DNA from 3 places in the Promicromonospora sp. NPDC050249 genome. Region 3 is predicted to be linked to each of the others. Evidence: riboswitches for the same ligand, from Rfam matches in the RefSeq annotation. Region 3 holds a riboswitch; each other region holds the start of a gene.
The links. A riboswitch is a leader RNA that binds a small molecule or an ion and turns the genes downstream of it on or off. The one in region 3 is predicted to bind thiamine pyrophosphate.
Positions count from the first base shown of each region.

Region 1: linked by a shared signal. The riboswitch ahead of AB0I32_RS22305 (thiamine ABC transporter substrate-binding protein) and the one ahead of thiC (phosphomethylpyrimidine synthase ThiC) in region 3 are both predicted to bind thiamine pyrophosphate.
Region 2: linked by a shared signal. The riboswitch ahead of thiD (bifunctional hydroxymethylpyrimidine kinase/phosphomethylpyrimidine kinase) and the one ahead of thiC (phosphomethylpyrimidine synthase ThiC) in region 3 are both predicted to bind thiamine pyrophosphate.

Region 1 covers NZ_JBFAKY010000034.1:29,475-36,596, reverse strand. The annotation lists gene AB0I32_RS22320 (FAD-dependent oxidoreductase) at 80-1,504, opposite strand; gene AB0I32_RS22315 (PAS and ANTAR domain-containing protein) at 1,687-2,490, shown strand; gene AB0I32_RS22310 (DUF4235 domain-containing protein) at 2,541-2,822, opposite strand; TPP riboswitch at 2,860-2,964, shown strand; gene AB0I32_RS22305 (thiamine ABC transporter substrate-binding protein) at 2,959-4,038, shown strand; gene AB0I32_RS22300 (iron ABC transporter permease) at 4,014-5,717, shown strand; gene AB0I32_RS22295 (ABC transporter ATP-binding protein) at 5,717-6,469, shown strand; gene AB0I32_RS22290 (DUF6069 family protein) at 6,633-7,055, shown strand.
Region 2 covers NZ_JBFAKY010000001.1:300,375-307,496, forward strand. The annotation lists gene AB0I32_RS01345 (aspartate aminotransferase family protein) at 1-370, shown strand, start outside; gene AB0I32_RS01350 (aldo/keto reductase) at 399-1,427, opposite strand; gene AB0I32_RS01355 (TetR/AcrR family transcriptional regulator) at 1,550-2,137, shown strand; TPP riboswitch at 2,146-2,242, shown strand; gene thiD (bifunctional hydroxymethylpyrimidine kinase/phosphomethylpyrimidine kinase) at 2,232-3,125, shown strand; gene dxr (1-deoxy-D-xylulose-5-phosphate reductoisomerase) at 3,151-4,320, opposite strand; gene AB0I32_RS01370 (RyR domain-containing protein) at 4,334-6,133, opposite strand; gene AB0I32_RS01375 (hypothetical protein) at 6,283-7,122, shown strand, end outside.
Region 3 covers NZ_JBFAKY010000015.1:4,144-11,265, forward strand. The annotation lists gene thiC (phosphomethylpyrimidine synthase ThiC) at 1-1,681, opposite strand, end outside; TPP riboswitch at 1,676-1,781, opposite strand; gene AB0I32_RS14020 (C39 family peptidase) at 2,004-3,236, shown strand; gene AB0I32_RS14025 (N-acetylmuramoyl-L-alanine amidase) at 3,361-5,613, opposite strand; gene AB0I32_RS14030 (MaoC/PaaZ C-terminal domain-containing protein) at 5,721-6,143, opposite strand; gene AB0I32_RS14035 (MaoC family dehydratase N-terminal domain-containing protein) at 6,140-6,625, opposite strand; gene rpmG (50S ribosomal protein L33) at 6,651-6,821, opposite strand; tRNA gene AB0I32_RS14045 (tRNA-Met) at 6,906-6,982, opposite strand; tRNA gene AB0I32_RS14050 (tRNA-Thr) at 7,070-7,122, opposite strand, start outside.

The DNA of each region.
Region 1 (7,122 bases), on a different contig from region 3:
CGCATCTTGAACCGCTTCTCGACGGAACCGGGGTCCCGCAGCCGCCCGCATCCGCGCAGGTCGGCGGTTTCTGCGCGGTTCAGCGCCGCGACAGGTCCTCGGTGGCGGGACCTTCGATCAGCGTGCCGTCGGGCTCGAACCGCGAGCCGTGCGCGGGGCAGTCCCAGGACTGCTCCTGCTCGTTCCAGCGCACGACGGCGCCCGCGTGCGGGCAGACCCGGGACACGCACGGGGCACCCGGCCGCTGTCCGGTGGGACGGGTCGCGGCGCGGGCCCAGCCCGTGGTCTGCACGGCGAAGGTGGCGGCGGTGCTCGCTCTCGGCGTGGGCCTACGGGCCCACGGCTCGAAGGTCCGTCCCCACTCGACGGGGTCGCCGAGGATGCGGCCGGCGAGCGCCAGCCCGGCCGCCGCACCGTTGGTGAGCCCCCACTTGGCGTAGCCGGTGGCCACGAGCACGCGGTCGTCCCCTGGCACCACCGGCCCGACCAGCGGCAGGCCGGTGTCGCTGGTGTAGTCCTGGGCCGCCCACGTGTGCCGTGGCTGGTCCACGGGGAGGTGGACCCGGGTCCACTCCTCCAGCGCGGCCAGCCGCCGGGCCGGGTCCCGCTCCCTGCCGACGGTGTAGCCCTCGCCGCCCACCATGAGCAGCCCGCCGGCCGTGCGGAGCGATCGCACGGGTGACCCGGCGGTGATCGACATGGTTTCCCCGAACCCGGGCGGCAGCGCGGCCGGGTCGGTGATCTCCCAGGTGGTGAGCAGGCTGCGCCCCGCCTCCAGCCGGAGGAACAGCCCGCCCAGCCGCCCGGGCGGTGTGCCGGTGGCCAGCACCACCCGGTCGGCGAGGATGGCGCCGCGGCTGGTGCGCAGCGCGACACCGGACCTGCGCCGGCGCACCTGGTGGACCCGGACGCCGTCGTGCACCGGCACGCCGCGGGCGCGCAGGCGGGCGCGCAGTGCCGAGAGCATCCGTAGCGGGTCCACCTGTGCCTGGCCCGGCAGGCGTACCGCGCCGTAGGACCGCGCGGGGTACGGCGGGTCCTCCTCCCACTGTGCGGTGAGTCCCTGGCGGGCGCAGGTCGCGAGTACCGCGTCGACGTCGGCCACCTGGTCGGGGGTCGCCGCCACCGTCAGGTCGTCCCGGTTCTCGACGGGGACGCCGAGGTCCTCGAGGGTGCGGCGCAGCCACCCCAAACCGGCGAAGTTGGCCGTGAGGTAGTCGCGCACCACCTCGTCGCCGTGCCGGGCGATCCGGGCGAGCCGGGTGCCCTGCAGCACCGAGAGCTTGCCCGTCGAGCGGGCGGTGGTGGTCGCTCGTGCGCCGCGGGCATCGAGCACCACGACGGAGGCGCCGCCGTCGGCGAGCAGCTGGGCGGTGACGACACCGGTGAGGCCGGCGCCGACCACCACGACATCGGTGCGGAGCGGGCCGGGGGCCATGACCCCCGGTGAACCGCTGCCGGTGGCTTCCAGGTCCGTCGTCGCGTCGTAGGGGGTCTCGCTCACGATGCACCTCCGCTGGTCGATCCGTGCTGCTCGATCAGTGCTGGTCGTCCCTGTGCCGACCCTCGGGCCGGCCCGTACCAGGCTGGCACGAGGGCCTGGCACTCGCAGTGCCTCGCTTCTAGAATCGAGGTGGCGGAGTCATGAAGCGGCTCCTGGTCCGCTTCGGATCCGGGAGGTTCAAGATGCCCCCTTCCCTGCAGCCCAGGCTCAGCATCGTGGACGGCGCCGGCGGCGACACGGCTGAGCAGTCACCGAGCTTCTCGGTGGGTGACCTGGCGCATGCTCTTGGTCTGGGGACCAACCTTCTTGTCGGCAGCTACCGCGTCGACATCATGTCTGGCACCTGGTGGTGGTCCGACGAGGTGTACACGATGCACGGGTGGAGACGGCACGAGGTTCAGCCGGGCCTCGAGGCGCTCCGGTCCCGCAAGCACCCCGACGATCGCGCCCGTGTGGTGCGGGCCGCAGCCGAGGCCCTGCGGACGGGCCGCCCGTTCGCGTGCGCGCACCGGATCGTGGACCGCAGGGGCCGCACACGCTCGGTGGTCGTCATCGGCCAAGGCCGACGCAGCGGCCCCGGCCGGTCGCCGGAGCTGGTCGGCTACGTCATCGACGTCACGCCGGTCCAGAAGGAGGCGCTGGCGCGTAAGTCCGAGGCGGTCGTGACCAGGGCCTTCGTCAGCCAGGCGGTGATCGAGCAGGCCAAGGGCGTCATCATGGCGGTACGTGGGGTGAGCGAGGAGACCGCGGGTCACCTGCTGCACGAAGCCGCCGGGCGGGTGGACATCCCGCTGCGCCTGGCCGCAGACCAGGTGATGGCCAGGCTGGGGACCGATCGCGAGGGGGCGGATCGCGAGCGGAAGGGCATCACGCAGGAAGCCCTCACACGCGCACTGGACGGCGTCGAGCCGGTGGGGCGGCCACGCGGGCACGACCCCCTGCTCACCCGGCGGCCGCGCAAGGCGTCGGCGGGCAAGTCCGCCTGACCCTGTGATCGGATGCCCGGCCCGGTGATCCTGGCCGGGCATCCGGTGGGTCAGCGCGCGGCGCGGCGGGCGGCGAGCCGCAGCGCCGCCGTCGACGCGCCCTTCGCCGCCATACGCTTCGCGAACACCGCGGTGCCCGCTGCGACCGCCGCGAACACGGTGGCCTGCACCAGGTCCAGCTCCGGGTCGTCCGCCTTGCTGGGCGCGTCGTTGCCGGTCACGCCCTTCCAGATCATGCTGACCGCCTTCTGCGCGACCCAGCCGGCTGCGAGCGTCAGGGCAAGAGTGCCGACCTTCTCGGCGAGTGTCTGTTCCGTCTCGATCTTGGCCATCTCTACACCGTAGCGTCCGACCAGCCAGTAGGCTGGCCGGACACGACAGGGGAGCGCCACACGGCGCTGAGAGTGCGGAACACCGCAGACCCTTGAACCTGATCCGGGTCAGACCGGCGGAGGAAGTCGAGGCACGATGTTGCGTCTTTCCGGTGCTCACGCGGGCACCATCCACGCTGTTCCGGCCGCCGGAGCGCTCTCCGTGGCACTCCTGCTCGCCGGGTGCGGCGGTTCCGGGACCGGTGGCTCCGACGGGGGCGACCCGGCGGCGTCCGGCACCGTGACCCTCGTGACCCACGACTCCTGGGCGCTCGACGAGAAGGTGGTCGAGCGGTTCGAGGAGGAGTCCGGTCTGACAGTCGAGGTCAGCGCGGCGGGCGACGCCGGGACCCTGGTGAACCAGCTGGTGCTGACCAAGGACGCACCGCTCGGCGACGCCGTCTTCGGCATCGACAACACCTTCGCCTCCCGCGCGCTCGAGGCGGGGGTGGTCGAGGAGTACACCCCGGCGGACCTGCCCGACGGCGTCGAGCAGCTGGGCGGCGCGCTCACCCCGGTCGACCAGGGCGACGTCTGCGTGAACGCGGACGCGGCCTGGTTCGAGAAGTCGGACCTGGAGGTGCCGAGGACGCTCGAGGACCTGGCCGACCCGCAGTACCGGGACCTGCTCGTGGTGAGCAACCCCGCGACGTCGTCTCCCGGGCTCGCCTTCCTGCTGGCGACCGTCGGGGCGTTCGGCGAGGACGGGTTCGAGGACTACTGGTCGTCCCTGGTCGACAACGGCGTCAAGGTCGCCGACTCGTGGGAGGACGCCTACTACGTGGACTTCTCGGGCGCCGGCGAGGGCGGCGAGCGCCCGCTCGTCCTGTCGTACGCGACGTCGCCGGCCTTCACCGTCAGCGAGGACGGCTCGGAGTCGACCACCAGCGCGCTGCTCGACACGTGCTTCCGGCAGGTCGAGTACGCGGGAGTGCTTGCCGGGTCGGACAACCCGGAGGGCGCTCAGGCGTTCGTCGACTTCCTGCTCGGCGAGGACGCCCAGGCCGCGCTGCCCGAGTCGATGTACATGTACCCGGCCGACCCGGCTACCGAGCTGCCCGCCGACTGGGAGAAGTTCGCACCCCAGGCCGAGGCGCCGTTCGAGGTGGATCCCGCCGAGGTGAGCGAGCATCGCGACGAGTGGATAGAGCGGTGGACAGAGACCGTAGTGGGCTGAGTCGACCGGGCCTGCGGCCCGCGCCGCTGCTCTGGGGGACGGCGGTCGCCGTCCCCCTCGGGTTCCTCGCCGTCTTCTTCGCCTGGCCCGTGGCCGCGCTGGTGGTCCGCGGATTCGTGCCCGACGGCGCGCTCGACCTCACCGGGTTCGCCGAGGTGCTGTCCAGCCCGCGCACGTGGCGGCTCGTGTGGCTCACGCTCACCCAGGCAGTGCTCGGCACCGCCTTCTCGGTGCTGCTCGGCCTGCCGCTCGCGTACCTGCTCTACCGCCGGTCGTTCCCGGGCCGGGTCCTGGTGCGCGGGCTCGTGACGGTGCCGTTCGTGCTGCCCGCCGTCGTCGTCGGCGTCGCGTTCCGCACCCTGTTCGCGCCCGGCGGCGCGCTCGGCTTCCTCGGCCTGGAGGAGTCGCTGGCCGGGATAGTCGTCGCCCTCGTCTTCTTCAACGTGTCGGTGGTCGTGCGGACCGTCGGCGGGCTGTGGGAACGGCTCGACCCCCGGACCGAGCAGGCCGCCGCGTCGCTCGGGGCGGGGCCCGTGCGGGTCTTCCGCACGGTGACGCTTCCCTCGCTGGCACCCGCTGTCGCGTCCGCGGCCTCGGTGGTGTTCCTGTTCTGCGCCACCGCGTTCGGCGTCGTGCTGGTCCTCGGCGGCGTGCGGTACGGCACCATCGAGACCGAGATCTGGACGCGCACCACCCAGTTCCTGGACCTGCGGACGGCGTCGGTGCTCTCGATCCTGCAGCTCGTGGTCATCTCGGGCGCCCTTGCGGTCTCCGCCCGGGCCCGCCGGCGCCGCGAGGCGGCGCTGCGCCTCGTGTCCGCGCACGGCTCCGCCAGGCGGCTGTCCTGGCGGTCGCCCAAGGACCTGACGATGGCGCTGGTGGGAGCGGCGATCGTCGGCGGGCTCATGGTGCTGCCGCTGGCCGGCCTGGTGACCCGCAGCTTTCGCGAGCCCGACGGCTCCTGGGGGCCCGGGAACTATGTGGCACTCGGGACCACCGGCGAGCGCAACGCGCTGGTCGTGACCGTGTGGGAGGCCACAGCGACCTCGCTGCGGACCGCGCTGGCCGCGACGGTGATCTCCCTGGTGGTCGGCGGGCTGGCGGCGCTCGTGGTGTCCCGGCGGCCACGGTCGGTCGGCGCACGCCGCGCCGTCGGGGCGCTGGACGGGCTGTTCATGCTCCCGCTCGGGGTGTCCGCCGTGACCGTCGGATTCGGCTTCCTCATCACCATGGACCAGCCGGTGCTCGGCGTGGACCTGCGGACCTCCGGGCTGCTCGTCCCCGTGGCGCAGGCCGTCGTCGCCGTGCCGCTCGTCGTGCGCACCGTGCTGCCGGTGCTCCGTGCCATCGACCCCCGGTTGCGTGAGGTGGCGGCGGTGCTCGGTTCCGGCCCCGGCCGCGTCCTGCGGACCGTTGACCTGCCGATCGCCCTGCGCTCGGTCGGCCTGGCCACCGGGTTCGCCTTCGCGGTGTCGCTCGGCGAGTTCGGCGCGACGTCGTTCCTCGCCCGGCCCGACGGCGCCACCCTGCCCGTCGTGATCTACCGCCTCATCGGGCGGCCCGGCGCCGAGAACTACGGGATGGCGCTCGCGGCGTCGGTGGTGCTCGCCGTGCTCACCGCGACCGTGATGATGGTGGCCGAGCGGTTGCGTGACGAGCGCGCCGGAGGGGAGTTCTGATGGCTGGGCTGGAGATCCGGGACGTCACCGTGCGGTACGGGGTCTCGACAGGCTCGACCCGCGGTCGGGGCCCGGCCGGGGTGACCGCGGTGGACGGGGTGTCGCTGATCGTCGCGCCCGGCGAGGTGGTCGCGCTGCTCGGCCCGAGCGGGTGCGGCAAGTCGTCGCTGCTGCGCGCCGTGGCCGGGCTGGAGCCGCTGGCCGGCGGCAGCGTCCGGTACGACGGCGAGGACCTCGCCGGGGTGCCGGTCCACAAGCGCCGGTTCGGGCTCATGTTCCAGGAGGGCCAGCTCTTCCCGCACCGGGACGTACGGCGGAACGTCGCCTACGGGCTGGAGACCCAGGGCCTGACCCGGGCGGAGCGGGACGAGCGGGTGTCCACACTGCTCGACCTCGTGGGGCTCGCCGGCTACGAGCAGCGGGCAGTGCCCACGCTGTCCGGTGGCGAGCAGCAGCGGGTGGCCCTCGCGCGGGCGCTGGCCCCGCGGCCCCGCCTGCTCCTGCTGGACGAGCCGCTCTCCGCGCTCGACCGGCAGCTCAGGGAGCGGCTCGCGGGCGAGGTGCGGGCGGCGCTCGTCGAGACCGGAACGACGGCGGTGTTCGTCACGCACGACCACGCCGAGGCGGCTGCCGTCGCCGACCGGATCGGCGTGATGGACCGGGGCCTGCTGCTGCAGGTTGCCGCCCCGGGGGAGCTGCGGGCCGCACCGGCGTCGGACCGCGTGGCGGAGTTCCTGGGCCTGCGCGCCTGAGCCGTTCCGCCGTCCTACCCCGGTCACGTCCTACCCGGGTCACCGGCGAGGTGCACCCGCCTGTGGGCCATACGACGCGGTACCACAGGCTGATGCCGCCGTGCCCGGACTTCGAGAGGCTGCGCCCAGGCACGACGGACGTGCCGTGAAGCGGAGGAATCTCATGACCGAGAACTCAGCAACCAGCAGCTCGTGGCCCGCCTGGGCGGTGCCGCTCGCCGCGGCGGTGGTCGCTGTGGCGGTGTGGCTGATCGGAGCGGCGTCCGGCGTGAACCTCGAGGCGCGGCTCGGCACGGACGTGCAGGCCGTCTCGGTGGTGGCGGCGGCGGTCGCCGCGCTCGCGGCCGGCCTTGCCGGCTGGGGCGTGCGAGTGCTGATCGGGCGCCTGGTGCGCGGTGGCGGCGAGGCCGTGTGGTTCGTGCTGTGCGGCGTCGTCCTGCTGGCGTCCATGGTGGGTGCGCTCGCCGGAACCACGCCCGGGGCGGTCGCGATCCTGGTGAGCATGCACGTGGCGGTGGGCGCAGTCATCGCGCTGGGCCTACGCACTGTCAGGCGAGGCGTGACGTCGGGATCAGCTCTCGCCTGAATTCGGGGCGTTGCGGGTGAATGTTCTCTAACCTCTCAGATGAACCCAGGTATTCGGACCTGGGCCC
Region 2 (7,122 bases), on a different contig from region 3:
CAACCTCGACCTCTTCGAGGCGGAGGACCTGACCGGGCGGGTCGCCCGGAACGCGCCGGCGTTCCGGGCGACCCTGGAGCGGCTGTACGACCTGCCGATCGTGGGCGACGTGCGCGGTGCCGGGTACTTCCAGGCGATCGAGCTCGTCAAGGACCAGGAGACCCGGGAGGCCTTCTCCGGTGCCGAGACCGATCGTCTGCTCGGGCTCCTCAGCCCGGCGCTGTACGAGGCCGGCCTGTACTGCCGCCCCGACAACCGCGGCGACCTGGTGGTGCAGCTCGCACCACCGCTGACCGTCGGGCAGACCGAGTTCGACGAGATCGAGGAGATCCTGCGGGGCGTGCTGAGCGAGGTCTGGTCCAAGCTGTGACCTGAAGATCGATCGGTCGTTGGGCGCCTCAGGCGGCCGCGCGCTGCTCCGCGGGACGACGGCGCAGGAGCGGCTGCTGGATGGCGGGCGGGTCGTAGGCCATGTCGAGGCGTCCGACGTCGGTCCCTGGCGGCACTATCGCGTCGATCCGGTCCAGGATCTCGTCGCTCAGGACCACCTCGGCGCCGGCGAGCGCGCTGTCCAGGTGCTCCATGGTGCGCGGGCCGATGATCGCGGAGGTGACGCCCGGGTGGGCGATCGTGAACGCCATCGCCAGATGGTTCAGCGGGATGCCGGCGTCCTGAGCCACGGGCACGAGCTGCTCGACGACGTCGAGCCGCTGCTCGTCGCGCAGGTGCTCGAGCCCGAACCGCGCCCGGTGGGTGTCGTTCTCCTGGCCCTTGCGGTACCGGCCGGTGAGGAGGCCTCCCGCGAGCGGGCTCCAGACCAGGGTGCCCATGCCGTACTGCTGGGCGACCGGCAGGACGTCGCGCTCGATCCCCCGGTTCAGGATGGAGTACGGCGGCTGCTCGGCCCTGAAGCGTTCCAGGCCGCGCCGTTCTGCCACCCACTGGGCCTGGACGATCTCCGCGGCGGGCATCGCCGACGAGCCGATGGCCCGCACCTTGCCGGAGTTGATCAGGTAGGTCAGCGCCGCCAGCGTGTCCTCGACGTCGGTCTCGGGGTCGGGGCGGTGGATCTGGTAGAGGTCGATGTAGTCGGTGCCCAGGCGGCGCAGCGAGTTCTCGACCTCGGCGATGATCCAGCGGCGGGAGTTGCCGCGGTGGTTGGGGTCGTCGCTCATGGGCAGGTGCACCTTGGTGGCGAGCACGACGTCGTCGCGCCGCCCCTTGAGCGCCTTGCCCACTATCTCCTCGGACTCCCCGTGCGAGTAGGCGTCGGCGGTGTCGACGAAGTTGATGCCGGAGTCGAGGGCCTTGTGGATGATCTTGATCGACTCCTCGTGGTCGGGGTTGCCGACTGCGCCGAACATCATCGCGCCGAGTGCGTAGGGGCTGACCTTGATACCGGTCCGGCCGAGGTTGCGGTACTGCATGGGGCCCTCCTGGGGTCGAGAGGTCTGGTGAGCGCCCCGGCGATGTCATACTCTTGGACTAAGCGGAACGCTCTTCCAGAACTATATGGAAAGGCGTTCCGGATAGCAAGGGATGGAGTGGAGTGACCCAGAACACAGCGCCGCGGCCGCTGCGCGCCGACGCGCAACGCAACATCGATTCGCTGCTCGACGCCGCGAAGTCGGCCTTCGGCACGTCCGGCGTGGACGCGCCCGCTAAGGAGATCGCCGACCTGGCCGGGGTCGGCGTCGGCACGCTGTACCGGCACTTCCCCAAGCGCTCGGACCTGGTCAAGGCCGTGTTCCAGCACGAGGTCGACGCCACCGCCGACGCCGCTTCCGCGCTGGCCGCCGAGCACGGACCGGTCGACGCCCTGGAGAAGTGGCTGCACCGGTACACGGAGTTCCTCGCGACCAAGCGGGGCCTCGCCTCGGCCCTGCACTCGGGCGACCCGGCCTTCGACGCGCTGCCCGAGTACTTCCTCGGCCGGCTCGGCCCAGCCCTGGGCTCCCTGCTCGACGCCGCTGTCGAGGCGGGAGCGATCCGCGCCGTCGTCAGCCCTCGGGACCTCCTGTACGCCGTGTCCAAGCTGAACCTGCCCATGGGCGACGAGGAGCCGGAGCACGGCCGGCGCATGATCGACCTGCTCGTGGACGGGTTGCGGTACAGAGCCGGACAGACCGCTCGGTAGGGTGGGCCCGAAATGGCGCGGGGCGCCGGGTACCTGCCCGGCTGAGATGCACCCGTGGAACCTGATCTAGGTAGTTCTAGCGAAGGGACGCCTCATGGGCTCACTCCTGCCCAACTCCGCCGCGCGCACCCGCCCGCCCGGACACCCCGCCGTCGCGCTGACGATCGCCGGCTCGGATCCCTCCGGCGGCGCGGGGATCCAGGCCGACCTGAAGACCTTCGCCGCGCTCGGCGGGTACGGCTGCGCGGTGCTCACCGGGCTGACCGCCCAGTCCACGACGGGCGTGACGAGGGTGCTGCCCGTGCCCGCCGACATGGTGACCGCGCAGCTGGAGACGCTGTTCGCCGACGTCGCGGTGGACGCCGTGAAGATCGGCATGACGACGGACGCCGCCGTCGCCCGGGCCGTCGCAGCGGCGCTGCGGCAGCTGCGGACCGCCGGGCGCGCGCCCTACGTGGTGCTCGACCCGGTGATGGTCTCGACGTCGGGCCACCGGCTGCTCGCGCCCGACGCCGAAGCCGTGCTGCGCGACGAGCTGCTGCCGCTGGCCGACCTGGTCACGCCGAACCTGCCGGAGGCGGCGGTGCTGCTCGGCGCCGAACAGGCCAGGGACGATCGCGAGGCGGCCGACCAGGCGCGCGCGCTGCTCAAGCTCGGGACGCGGTTCGCCCTGGTCAAGGGCGGGCACCTGGACTCGGCGGAGTCGGTCGACCACCTCGCAGGTCCGGACGGCGTCGTCGCCCTGACCGCCCCCCGGATTCCCACGCGGAGCACGCACGGGACGGGCTGCACGCTCAGCTCGGCGTGCGCGGTCCTGCGCCCCCGGCACGACGAGTGGGAGCCCGCCGTACGCGAGGCGAAGAACTACCTGACGGAAGCCCTGCGCGCCGCGGACGACCTGGTCATCGGCGGCACGGGCACGGCGCCGGGCCCCTGGCCCGGCCATGGCCCGGTCGACCACGGCTTCGGCACCCGCACCCTCGGCTGACGGGTCCGTCGATCCACCGAGGACGTCAGGCCGACTTGAGGAGCTCCGCCGCGCGGGCGCGGGCCCAGGCGTCGGCCTCCAGGACGCCCTCGACCGAACCCGCGTCGCCGGCGTCCGTCGTGGCGTGCGCCTCCACCACCGCGGCCACCGTGTCGACGATGTCCAGGAAGCCGATGGCGCCGTCGTGGAACGCGTCGACGCACACCTCGTTCGCCGCGTTGTAGACGGCCGGGTGCGTGCCACCGGCCTCGCCGACCTGCCGGGCGAGGCGGACGGCGGGGAAGGCGTCGTCGTCCAGGGGGGCGAACTCCCAGGTGGACGCCTTGGTCCAGTCGATGGGCACGTCGACGTCCGGCAGGCGGTCGGGCCAGGACAGGCCCAGCGCGATCGGCACGAGCATCCGCGGCGGACCGGCCTGGGCGATGGTGGAGCCGTCGGCGAACTCGACCATCGAGTGGATCATCTGCTGCGGGTGCACCACGACGTCGATCGCGCCGAACGGCAGGTCGAACAGCAGGTGCGCCTCGATCACCTCGAGGCCCTTGTTCACCAGCGTCGCGGAGTTGGTGGTGACCATGCGACCCATCGAGAAGTTGGGGTGCCGCAGAGCCTGCGCGGGCGTGACGTCGCGCAGCTCGGCGCGTGAGCGGCCGCGGAACGGCCCGCCGCTCGCGGTCACGACGAGCTTGCGGACCTCCGACGACGCACCAGAGCGCAGCGACTGCGCGATGGCGGAGTGCTCGGAGTCCACCGGCACGATCTGGCCCTCGCGCCGCACCGCAGCCTTGACCAGCGCGCCGCCGACCACCAGCGACTCCTTGTTCGCGAGCGCCAGCGTCGAGCCGGCGGCGAGCGCGGCGAGGGTGGGGCGCAGGCCAACGGATCCGGTGATGCCGTTGAGCACGACGTCGCTCCCCCGGCCGGCCAGCTCGGTCGCGGCGCCCTGCCCGGCGAGCACCTCGACGCGGTCGGCGCCGGCCTCGGCGAGGAGGGTGGTCAGCGCGGGGCGTGCGGCGTCGTCGGCCACCGCGACGGCGCGCACGCCGAGCGACGCGGCCTGCCGCGCCAGGAGCGGCAGGTCGGAGCCGCCTGCTGACAGCGCGTCCACGCGGAACCGCTCGGGGTTGCGCCCGATGACGTCGATGGCCTGCGTGCCGATGGAGCCGGTGGAACCGAGGAGGGTGACGCTTCGCATGGTGCACATACTCTCAGCCCTCGCCGGGCTGCTCGGCACGGCCGCGGCCGAACATCCGCCAGCCCTTGACCACGCCGCGGGGGTCGGGGACGGGCTCGCCGGCGGCCTCCCAGCCGGCGTCGTCGGCGAGCGGGACCACATGGAGGCCGAAGTCCGCGAGGATCACCGGGATCGCGCGGATGGCGGCGCGGTCCTTCTCGCGGTCCGCCTCCGACAGCTCGTCCCAGGGGCGCAGGTCCGGGTGCAGGCGCCGGGCGTCGTCCCGCTGCGGCCCGTAGGTCCAGCCCGCGGCGGTCTTCTCCGCCATCCACCGCTCGTGCTCGTCGACGGCGCGGGCGTCGACCACGGGTTCGGGGATCCGGCCGTGCTCGCCGTCGCCGGCGGGCGCGACGGTGCACCCCATCTGGCGGAGCCGGTCCGGGATGGCGCGCACCTGGGCGCGGTTCGCGGCCCGGAGGTCGTCGGAAAGGTCGACCCACGAGACCATCGCCGGGGTGCTCTCCCAGGCCACACCGCGTGAGCGCTGGTTGCGCAGGTAGGTCAGGTGGGCGGAGACAGCCATCAGGTCGTAGACGTCGTCGTGCACCAGCGCGCCGGGCGCCGTCGCCCTGCGCAGCAGCGTGCCCGGTTCGACGACGTCGAGCCGCCCGCCGAGGTCGTCGAGGATCGCGCCGTCATGCGTGCCGAACAGGCCGCCGAGGCCCGCAAGGCGGTTGAGGCGGAGCACGACGGCGCCCTCGCCGGCACGCCAGAGGTCGCTGTCCCGCAGCGCGTGCCGGAGCGCGTCCCCGTCGTCGTCGTGGCACACGTAGACCCGCTGGGGCGTGCCGATCGCGCGTACCTCGGCGAACGTCTCGACCGGGACGAGCCGGCAGGCCGCCCGGACGCTGGGCCAGCGCGCCCGCAACGCCTGCGCCGCGGCGCGCGCACCGGGACCGACAAGGGTCACCGTGAGCGGTTCGCCGCCGGACGCGATCTCGACGCTCCGCAGCCGTGCGAACGCGACGACGAGCGCCCTGCCGAACGTGCCGTGCCCGACCACCGAGATGTGCGGAGCCGCGCCGCGGGCGACCGTCTGGTCGCGCCGGGCCAGGGACCGGGCGACGAGCTCGCCCAGCGTGAAGAAGTCCACGCCCGGCTGCGGATGGCTCAGGTGGCGGGCCTGCAGCGCGAGCGCGAGCTCGGGGTCGCTGACGTGCGCGTTCAGCCGAAGGCCCGGCAGGGCGGGATCCCGCTCGGCGCGGTTGGCCACCGCCACCGTGAGCACGTTGACGCCGGGCTCGTCGTCCTCGCCCTCGCACGCGTAGAGCACCGCGGCGCCGGAGATACCTGCGTTGCGCAGCGACGCTGCGTCCCCCGTGGCGGTCCGCGCGACGGGCGCACCCCGGGCCGCGAGCGCCTCGGCGATGAGGTCGGCGACCGGCGTGCGCCCGACGACCACCGCGTGCCCCCGCATCCGGCGGGTGCGCATCGCCGCGATCTGGTCGGCGAACAGGGAGCGCACCGCCTCGAACACGGCGTAGCCGGTGGCGACCGGGGCGAGGAACCGTGCGGCCTGGAGCTGCCAGGGCAGGTCGCCGCCGTCGTTCGTGGCCTCCGCGCCGAGCACGAAGAGCTGGACGGAGTAGTAGACGACGTCCCACCCGGTGGTGCCCCAGACGAAGTCAGGAGAGGTCCGGTAGAGGGAGAAGCCCCACAGGCCCAGTACGAAGGCCACGCCGAACAGCGCGGTGAAGCCCGCACGCACCCACGACCGGCGCACGCGCAGCCGGCGCGGCCCGCCGCGGGGAATCACGAGCTCCGGTGCCGCCATCTCGTGCCCCTCTCGTCGACCCGCCAGCACACCTAACGGTGCATTTCAGGCTAAAGGTCGCTAGCGTCATGACCAGCGGCGACATTACACACCGGGAATACATTTCTCTCCGGTCCGCGACATTCGCCGAGGACAAGCAGGGGGCAAGGATGACCGACCGGAGAGTGCGCGGCCTGCTGCCCACTGCCCGAGCGGCCGTCGCGCCGCGCACCGACCGGTACGACGCCTTCCTGTCCTACAGCCGCGACTCCGACGGCGAGTTCGCCCCGGCCTTCCACGCTCAGCTGCTCGACTTCGACAGGCGCGACGACGTCCCCCACCTGAACATCTTTCTGGACCGGACCGGGCTGGCCAACAACCCGAGCCTGTGGGACTCCATCGAGCGAAAGCTCGAGCACTCCGACTACCTCATCCTGTTCGCCTCGGAGGGTGCGGCCAGCTCCCACTTCGTGGCCAAGGAGGTGGCGTGGTGGCTGGACCACCGCGGGCCCGAGACTCTCCTGGTCGCGCTGACCAGCGGCAGGATCGTCTGGGACCAGAAGGCGAACGAGATCGACGCCATCAGCACCACCGCTCTGCCCGCCCCGCTGGTCGAGCGGATCGACCACGAGCCCAAGTGGACCGACCTGACCCGGCTGCGCCAGCGGCGCCGGTTCTGGCGGCACCATCCGGACCGGGCGACTGCGCTCGCCGAGCTCGTCGCCCCGCTGCGCGGCCCCGACGTCAGCACCGAGGAGATCCTCAGCGCCCACATCGCCCGCCAGAGCTCGGCCGGCCTGTGGAGCCGCCTCACGATCGCAGCCCTCGTGGTGCTGCTGATCGCGGCCGGCACCGCGTTCGGGTACGCCCTGTGGGAGGCGAACCGGGCGAACGAGGCGGTGAACGCGAACGCCGCGCACCTGCTCGGCGCGACGTCGCACGTGGTGCACCAGGACGACCCGGCGACGGCGCAGCTCCTGGCGGTCGAGGCGGTCCGCCGGCTGCGGGAC
Region 3 (7,122 bases):
CCTGGTTCTGCGCCCCGCCGAACTCGTCGCGGATGTCCTGCGAGATCCGCATCGAGCAGAACTTGGGCCCGCACATCGAGCAGAAGTGCGCGGTCTTCGCAGCCTCGGCCGGAAGGGTCTCGTCGTGGTACGACTCCGCGAGCTCCGGGTCGAGCGACAGGTTGAACTGGTCCCGCCAGCGGAACTCGAAGCGGGCCTTGGACAGGGCGTCGTCGCGGTCGCGGGCGCCGGTGTGGCCCTTGGCGACGTCGGCGGCGTGCGCGGCGATCTTGTAGGTCACCACGCCGGTGCGGACGTCGTCGCGGTTCGGCAGGCCGAGGTGCTCCTTGGGCGTGACGTAGCAGAGCATCGCGGTGCCGTACCGGGCGATCTCGGTGGCGCCGATCGCTGAGGTGATGTGGTCGTAGCCGGGCGCGATGTCGGTCACGAGCGGGCCGAGCGTGTAGAACGGGGCGCCGTCGCAGAGCTCCTGCTGCCGCTCCACGTTCTCGCGCACCAGGTGGAAGGGGACGTGTCCGGGTCCCTCGACCATCACCTGGACGTCGTAGGCCCAGGCCCGCTTCGTCAGCTCGGCGAGCGTGTCGAGCTCGGCGAACTGCGCGGCGTCGTTCGCGTCGGCGAGCGATCCGGGCCGCAGGCCGTCGCCGAGGGAGAAGGCGACGTCGTACCGGGCGAAGATCTCGCAGAGCTCGTCGAAGTGCGTGTAGAGGAAGTTCTCCTGGTGGTGCGCCAGGCACCAGCCGGCGAGGATCGACCCGCCGCGCGAGACGATGCCCGTGACCCGGTCGGCGGTGAGCGGCACGTACCGCAGCAGCACGCCGGCGTGCACCGTCATGTAGTCGACGCCCTGCTCGCACTGCTCGATCACGGTGTCGCGGTAGATCTCCCAGGTCAGCGCGCTGGCGTCGCCGTTGACCTTCTCGAGGGCCTGGTAGATCGGCACGGTGCCGATGGGCACCGGCGAGTTCCGCATGAGCCATTCCCGCGTGGTGTGGATGTCGTCGCCCGTGGACAGGTCCATGACGGTGTCGGCGCCCCACTTGGTGGCCCACTCGAGCTTTTCCACCTCCTCCGCGATGGAGCTGTGGACGGCGGAGTTGCCGATGTTCGCGTTGACCTTCACGAGGAACGCCCTGCCGATGATCATCGGCTCCGACTCCGGGTGGTTCACGTTGTTCGGGATGATCGCCCGGCCCGCGGCCACCTCGCTGCGCACCAGCTCGACGTCGCAGCCCTCGCGCACCGCGACGAACCGCATCTCGGGCGTGATCACGCCCTGGCGCGCGTAGTGCATCTGGGTGACGGTCCGGCCGGGGAGCGCCCGGCGGGGCCGACGTCGTTCACCCTGCCACTCCTGGCTGGCCGCACCGCGGCGCAGCGCGCCGCGCCCGTCGTCGGCCAGTGCCCGGTCGCGGCCGTCGTACTCCTCGGTGTCTCCGCGCGCCACGACCCAGGGTTCGCGGGCCGGCGGGAGGCCGCGGACCGGGTCGGAACCGGGGCCCTGCGTGCGGTAGACGCGGACCGGCTCGTTGGGGGCGCCGTCGGGCGACGGCGCCAGCGTGATCTCCGTGACCGGCACCCGGAGACCGGTGTCGTCCTGCGGTGTGCTGGACCCGCCGTCGTGCTCGTGGTCGCGCTCGTACTGGTAGGCGAGCGTGCGGGACTGGGACTTCTCCATCATGAGACTCCTGCTTCCTACGCCGGTGTTAACCGGACAGGTTCAACGGTCCCGGGCCGTACAGCCCGATCTCAGCCCCTGCGTGAGGCACCCGTGGGATCGCCGCCGAGGTTAGCACTGTCCGGCACTTTCCTTCTGCCCCGCCGCCGACCGTGATAAGCAAGGCCGGACGGCTCGCTCACCCCAGCAGCGAGCCCGGGACATGGAGGCTGGAATGCCGGTACGGAACAACCTGCGAACGAGGGCGTTCGCGTTGGCGGCTGCGGGGGCACTCGTGGTCCAGACAGGGATCGTGGCGGGTGCGGTGTCAGCGGCGGGAGCTGAGGTGAGCCCTACGGCTTCGGACAACCAGATCACCCTGACCTCCTGGGAGGGGCGCCGGGAGCTGCTCGCGGGCGAACGCGACGGACTGCGGTTCGACGTCCACGGCGGGCTCTTCCTGCCCCGCGGAGGCGACCTCGTGGACTACACGGACCCGTTCGGCGACGGCACGCCCGTCACGTACGAGACCGGCACGTGGACCTCGCCCGTCGTCGAGACCGGGTACCCGATCAAGCAGGCCGTTCCGTCCTGGAACGCGGACACCCCCACGGGCACCTGGGTCGAGGTGGAGTTCCGCGGCCGTAAGGCCGACGGGACATGGACCAAGTGGTTCGTGATGGGCCGCTGGGCGTCAGGCGACGAGTTCGCGCCGGCCGACGGGCGCGTCGGCGACATCCACCGCACCTCCCTGAACGGCCAGGGCGACACCGACGCGGCCCTGTTCACCGACACGTTCGTCGCGAGGGCGGGCTTCGAGCCGGACGCGTTCCAGACCCGGGCCCGGCTGTACCGGCCCGAGGGCGCCAGGACCTCGCCGCGCCTGGCGTCGGTGAGCACCATGACCAACGAGAACCTGCCCGACGAGCACTACACGGGAACCAGCGACTTCACGCTCGGGCGCGAGGTATCGCTCGACGTGCCGCAGTACAGCCAGAACATCCACCGCGGCGAGTACCCCGAGTTCGGTGGCGGCGGCCAGGTGTGGTGCTCGCCGACGTCGTCCACGATGGTGATCTACTCCTACGGACGCGAGGTGCCTGCCGAGGAGCTGGAGGACATCGTCGCTCCCAACGGCGACCCGCAGGTCGACTACGCCGCGATGAACACCTGGGACTACGCGTACGAGGGTGCGGGGAACTGGCCGTTCAACGCCGCCTACGCCCACAGGTTCGGGCTGAAGTCGTTCGTGACCCGGCTGCGCTCCCTCGCGGAGGCCGAGAAGTTCATCGAGGCGGGTATCCCGCTCACCGTCTCGCTCAACTTCGACGAGGCGGAGATGCCCGAGGCCGGTTACAGCACCCCCGGGCACCTCGTCGTGCTGATCGGGTTCACCGCGGACGGTGACCCGATCATCAACGACCCGAACAAGGCCAGCAACGAGGAAGTGCGACAGGTCTACACGCGCGAGAACTTCGAGCGCGTATGGCAGACGTCGACCGACGGCGTCACGTACGTCTACCACCCGAAGAACGTGAAGCTGCCGGCCAACATGCCGGGCGTCACGCAGAACTGGTAACCCCATCCCGCCGAGGTAGAACTGTGGCGAGATAGAACGGCAGCGAAGCAGGACCAGGGCTTGGCGCTCGGGTTCTACTTCGCTGCAGTTCTATCCCGCCAGTTCTATCCCGCCCTGGTTCTACCTACCTCGGCGGGACCTGCTTCGGCTCAGAGGTGTACGTCGCCGACGTGTAGCCGTCCGCGGAGACCGTCACCTGCACGGTGAGCTCAGCGCCCTGGTCGAGGCCCGTCACCAGGTACCGGTCACCCTTCGCCCAGCGCACCGGCTCGCCGTCGCGCAGCCAGCGGTACTCCACGTCGACCTCGCCCGGCAGGTACGTGCCGGCGTCCGCACGCAGGACCTTCCCCGGCTTGGCCCGGCCCTCGATGCTCGGCCCGGTCACGTCCGCCACCACGGGGTCGTGGATCTCGACGTCCGCCGCGTTGACGAAGACGTACCGGTGCGCCAGCCAGAGCTGGTAGTACACGTCGTCGCCCCGCACCACCGTGCGGTCGCCCGGCCCCGTGCCGTCGAACGTGGCGGCCCGGTAGTAGTCGGACGCGACGTGGTCGTCGGCCACCGCGTACGTCTGGCCCACCCCGACCGTGTACTCGATCGGCGTGACCGGCTGCACCGGGACGCCCGGGTACTCCTCGTAGGCCGCCACCTCCGGGTAGGCCCTGCCGAAGACCGGCGCCGGGGCGTCGCCCGCGACGGTGACGGTCTTCGCCGTCGCAGGCACCACCACCGGGCGCTCGGCAGGATTGTGCAGCCAGGCCAGCGATCCGGCCCACCACACGCCCAGCCAGTCGCCCTCGACCTGGTCGACGACGAGCTTGTGCCCCGACTGCACGCGCGCGCTCACGTCGCTCGCGTACGTGGTCCCGTTCGATCCGTCCGGCTTCCAGCCCGGGTCCTTCGCGAGCGGCGCGTCGGCCGACGGCGACTGGTGCAGGTACCGGAAGTTCGTCCCGGCGCCCGTTACGCACGCGCCCGAGCCCGGCGACGCCTCCTCGCAGCCCGTCACCGTGTTCGGGTTGTCGGCGTACCCGGTGCGCACCTCGACCACGTCGCCGGGCGCGACGTTCGTCGTCGCCTCCAGGTCACCGCCGATCGGGGCACCGAGCAGCTCGAAGTAGTGGTCCCAGTCCCAGTAGGGGCCCGGGTCCCAGTGCACGTTCTTGGTGGACCCCGGCAGGGTGCCCGGCACCTGGTCGTGCCCGATGATGTGCGCCCGGTCGAGCGGGATGTCGTGCTCCGCCGCCAGGTGCCGGACCAGGTCCGCCGACGCCTGGTACATCGCCTCCGTGTACCAGGCGCCCGTACCGGCCCAGCCCTCGTGCTCCAGGCCTATCGAGTGCATGTTCAAGAACCAGTTGCCCGCGTGCCAGCCGATGTCGGCCGGGTCGAGGTGGTTCGCGACGTGCCCGTCCGAAGACCGCAGCGTGTAGTTCCAGGCCAGGTAGGACTGGTCCAGCACCAGGTTGACCGACGGCTGGTAGGCCGTCTCGGTGTCATGGATCAGGATGTAGTCGAGCGACGGCCCGCCCGCGCCGGTGCGGTCGGCCTGGTCGTGGTTGCCGTAGCTCCCGGTGTTGTCGGGCAGGTCCGGGGAGTCCTTCGCGTACGGCGCGGGCAGCCACTCGCAGCCCAGGTCCTCGGGGCAGTCGGCCTCCGGGTCGCTCGCGCTGGAGGCCCGCGGCACGACGACGTCCCGGTTACCCGTGAGGATCACCGCGCCGTCGGAGGGGGTGGTAGCGCCCGCGCCCTCCCTGAGGATTGTGTACACCCGTGTAGCGAAACCCTCGACGTCACTCATGCGGGACACCGCGTTCTCCCACTCCCCCAGGCTGTCCGACGTTGTCCCGGCCGGCTCGGCCTCGACGGCACCGTCGCGTATCGCCTGGGCCTGGTACGACGCGAGCAGGGCTGCACCGCCGCACACGTTGGCCTGTGCCTCGGACTTCAGGGTCTCCTCGCTGAGGCCGGTGAGCTCGGCCGCCCGGACGAGCTCTGGGGTACCCTCGCGCGCCGGGCCCTCCTTGTCGTTGACGTCCGACAGCGGGAGTCCGTCGCCGTGCGCGTGGCCGGGCCCGTGGTCGCCCGCGAGGTTGAACACGCCGTAGCCGCCGTCGGCGCTGGCCTGGCCGGCATGCTGGTCCCAGCGCGACTCCATGTAGGACACGGCCTTGAGGAGGTCCTGCGGCACTCCGGTGGCCTCGGCCGCCGCCGAGAACGCCTCGTCGAGCGAGCCCGCGGCAAGGACGGCGGCGCACGCGACCACACCGCCGTCGGGCACGGCCGCCGGGGCCGCATCGGCCGCCGAGAGCGGTATGAGTGGAAGAAGCAGCCCGGCAGCTGCGGCCAGGGCTGTGCTGCGCCGTCGTGACGTCACGCGGAGATCCTCTCGTCGGCCGTACATGGGGACGAGAGAATCACACCCGATCCGGGAGCGCACGGAAAGACCTGCGGGTTAAATTCTGAAACCGGGACGCCGGGGCGTCAGAGGCGGACGAGCACCTGGGTGCGGCCAAGGACCTTTGCACCGTCGACCGTGACGGCAAGGTCGACGCGGACGGTGCCTGCCTCGATGTCGATCACGCCGATGGTGCCCGTGACGTCGATCGACGCACTGCCGGGGTTGGGGACCTCTACCGGCTTGGTGAACCGCGTCTGGTAGTCGACGACGGCGCCCGGGTCGCCCGCCCAGTCCGAGACCAGGTCGACGACGGTGCCCATGGTGAGCATGCCGTGCGCGATCACGCCGGGCAGGCCCGCTCCCACTGCGAACTTGTCGTTCCAGTGGATCGGGTTGAGGTCGCCGCTCGCACCCGCGTAGCGGACGAGGGCCGCGCGGTCGAAGGTGACCGCGCGCGTGCCGATCACGTCGCCCACTGCGAGGTCGGCGATGTCGGGGCGGCTCATGCGTCAGCACCTCGGATCGCCAGCGTGGACGTGACGGTGGCGACGGGCTCACCGAGGCTGTCGGCCTCGGGGGACGGCACCTCGATGCTCTCCGGGATCGCGTAGATCTCGCAGCGGGTGGTCACCATGCTGATGGCCCCGCGGGAGACGACCCGGTCCACGTGCAGCACCGTCGTCAGCTCGTCACCTGCGACGATCGGGCGGTGGTGCGTGAAGCGCTCGTCCGCATGCACCACGCGGGAGAAGTCGATGTCGGCCTCGGGGTCGCTGATGTACTGCGACTCCGCGCGCTGCGCGACGATGACGGCGAACGTCGGTGGGGCGACCAGGTCCTGATAGCCAGAACCCCGCGCCGCCACGAGATCGTGGTGCGCGGGGTGCGTGGCACCGACGGCACTGGCGAACTCGCGGATCTTCTCGCGGCCTACGGAGTAGGGAGCGTTGGCCGGGTAGACCCGGCCCTCGAAGTCAGCGTTCGCCACGTCGGTGTGAGCCTGCTACCGAGACTCAGCGAGTCTCGCGGTGCGACGTGTGCTTGCCACAGCGCGGGCAGAACTTCGCCAGCTCCAGGCGGTCGGGGTCGTTACGACGGTTCTTCTTGGTGATGTAGTTCCGCTCCTTGCAGTCCACGCATGCGAGCGTGATCTTCGGGCGGACATCCGCACTCTTGCTTGCCATGGCTCTCACCTCCGCGCCTCGAGAGGGAGGCGCCATGTGTCTTCTCGTCGTCCGGCATAGGGACGCCGAACGGATGTACTTGCTTGGTAGCGAGGGCGGGGCTCGAACCCGCGACCTCACGATTATGAGTCGTGCGCTCTGACCAGCTGAGCTACCCCGCCGCGCGTGACTGAACGCGAGGCCGTCCGCCGTTGTTCCCTCACCAGTATCACTGCTGAGGGAAACGGACGACCCCGCGTCGATCACAGAGCCCCGAAAGGGAATCGAACCCTTGACCTTCTCCTTACCATGGAGACGCTCT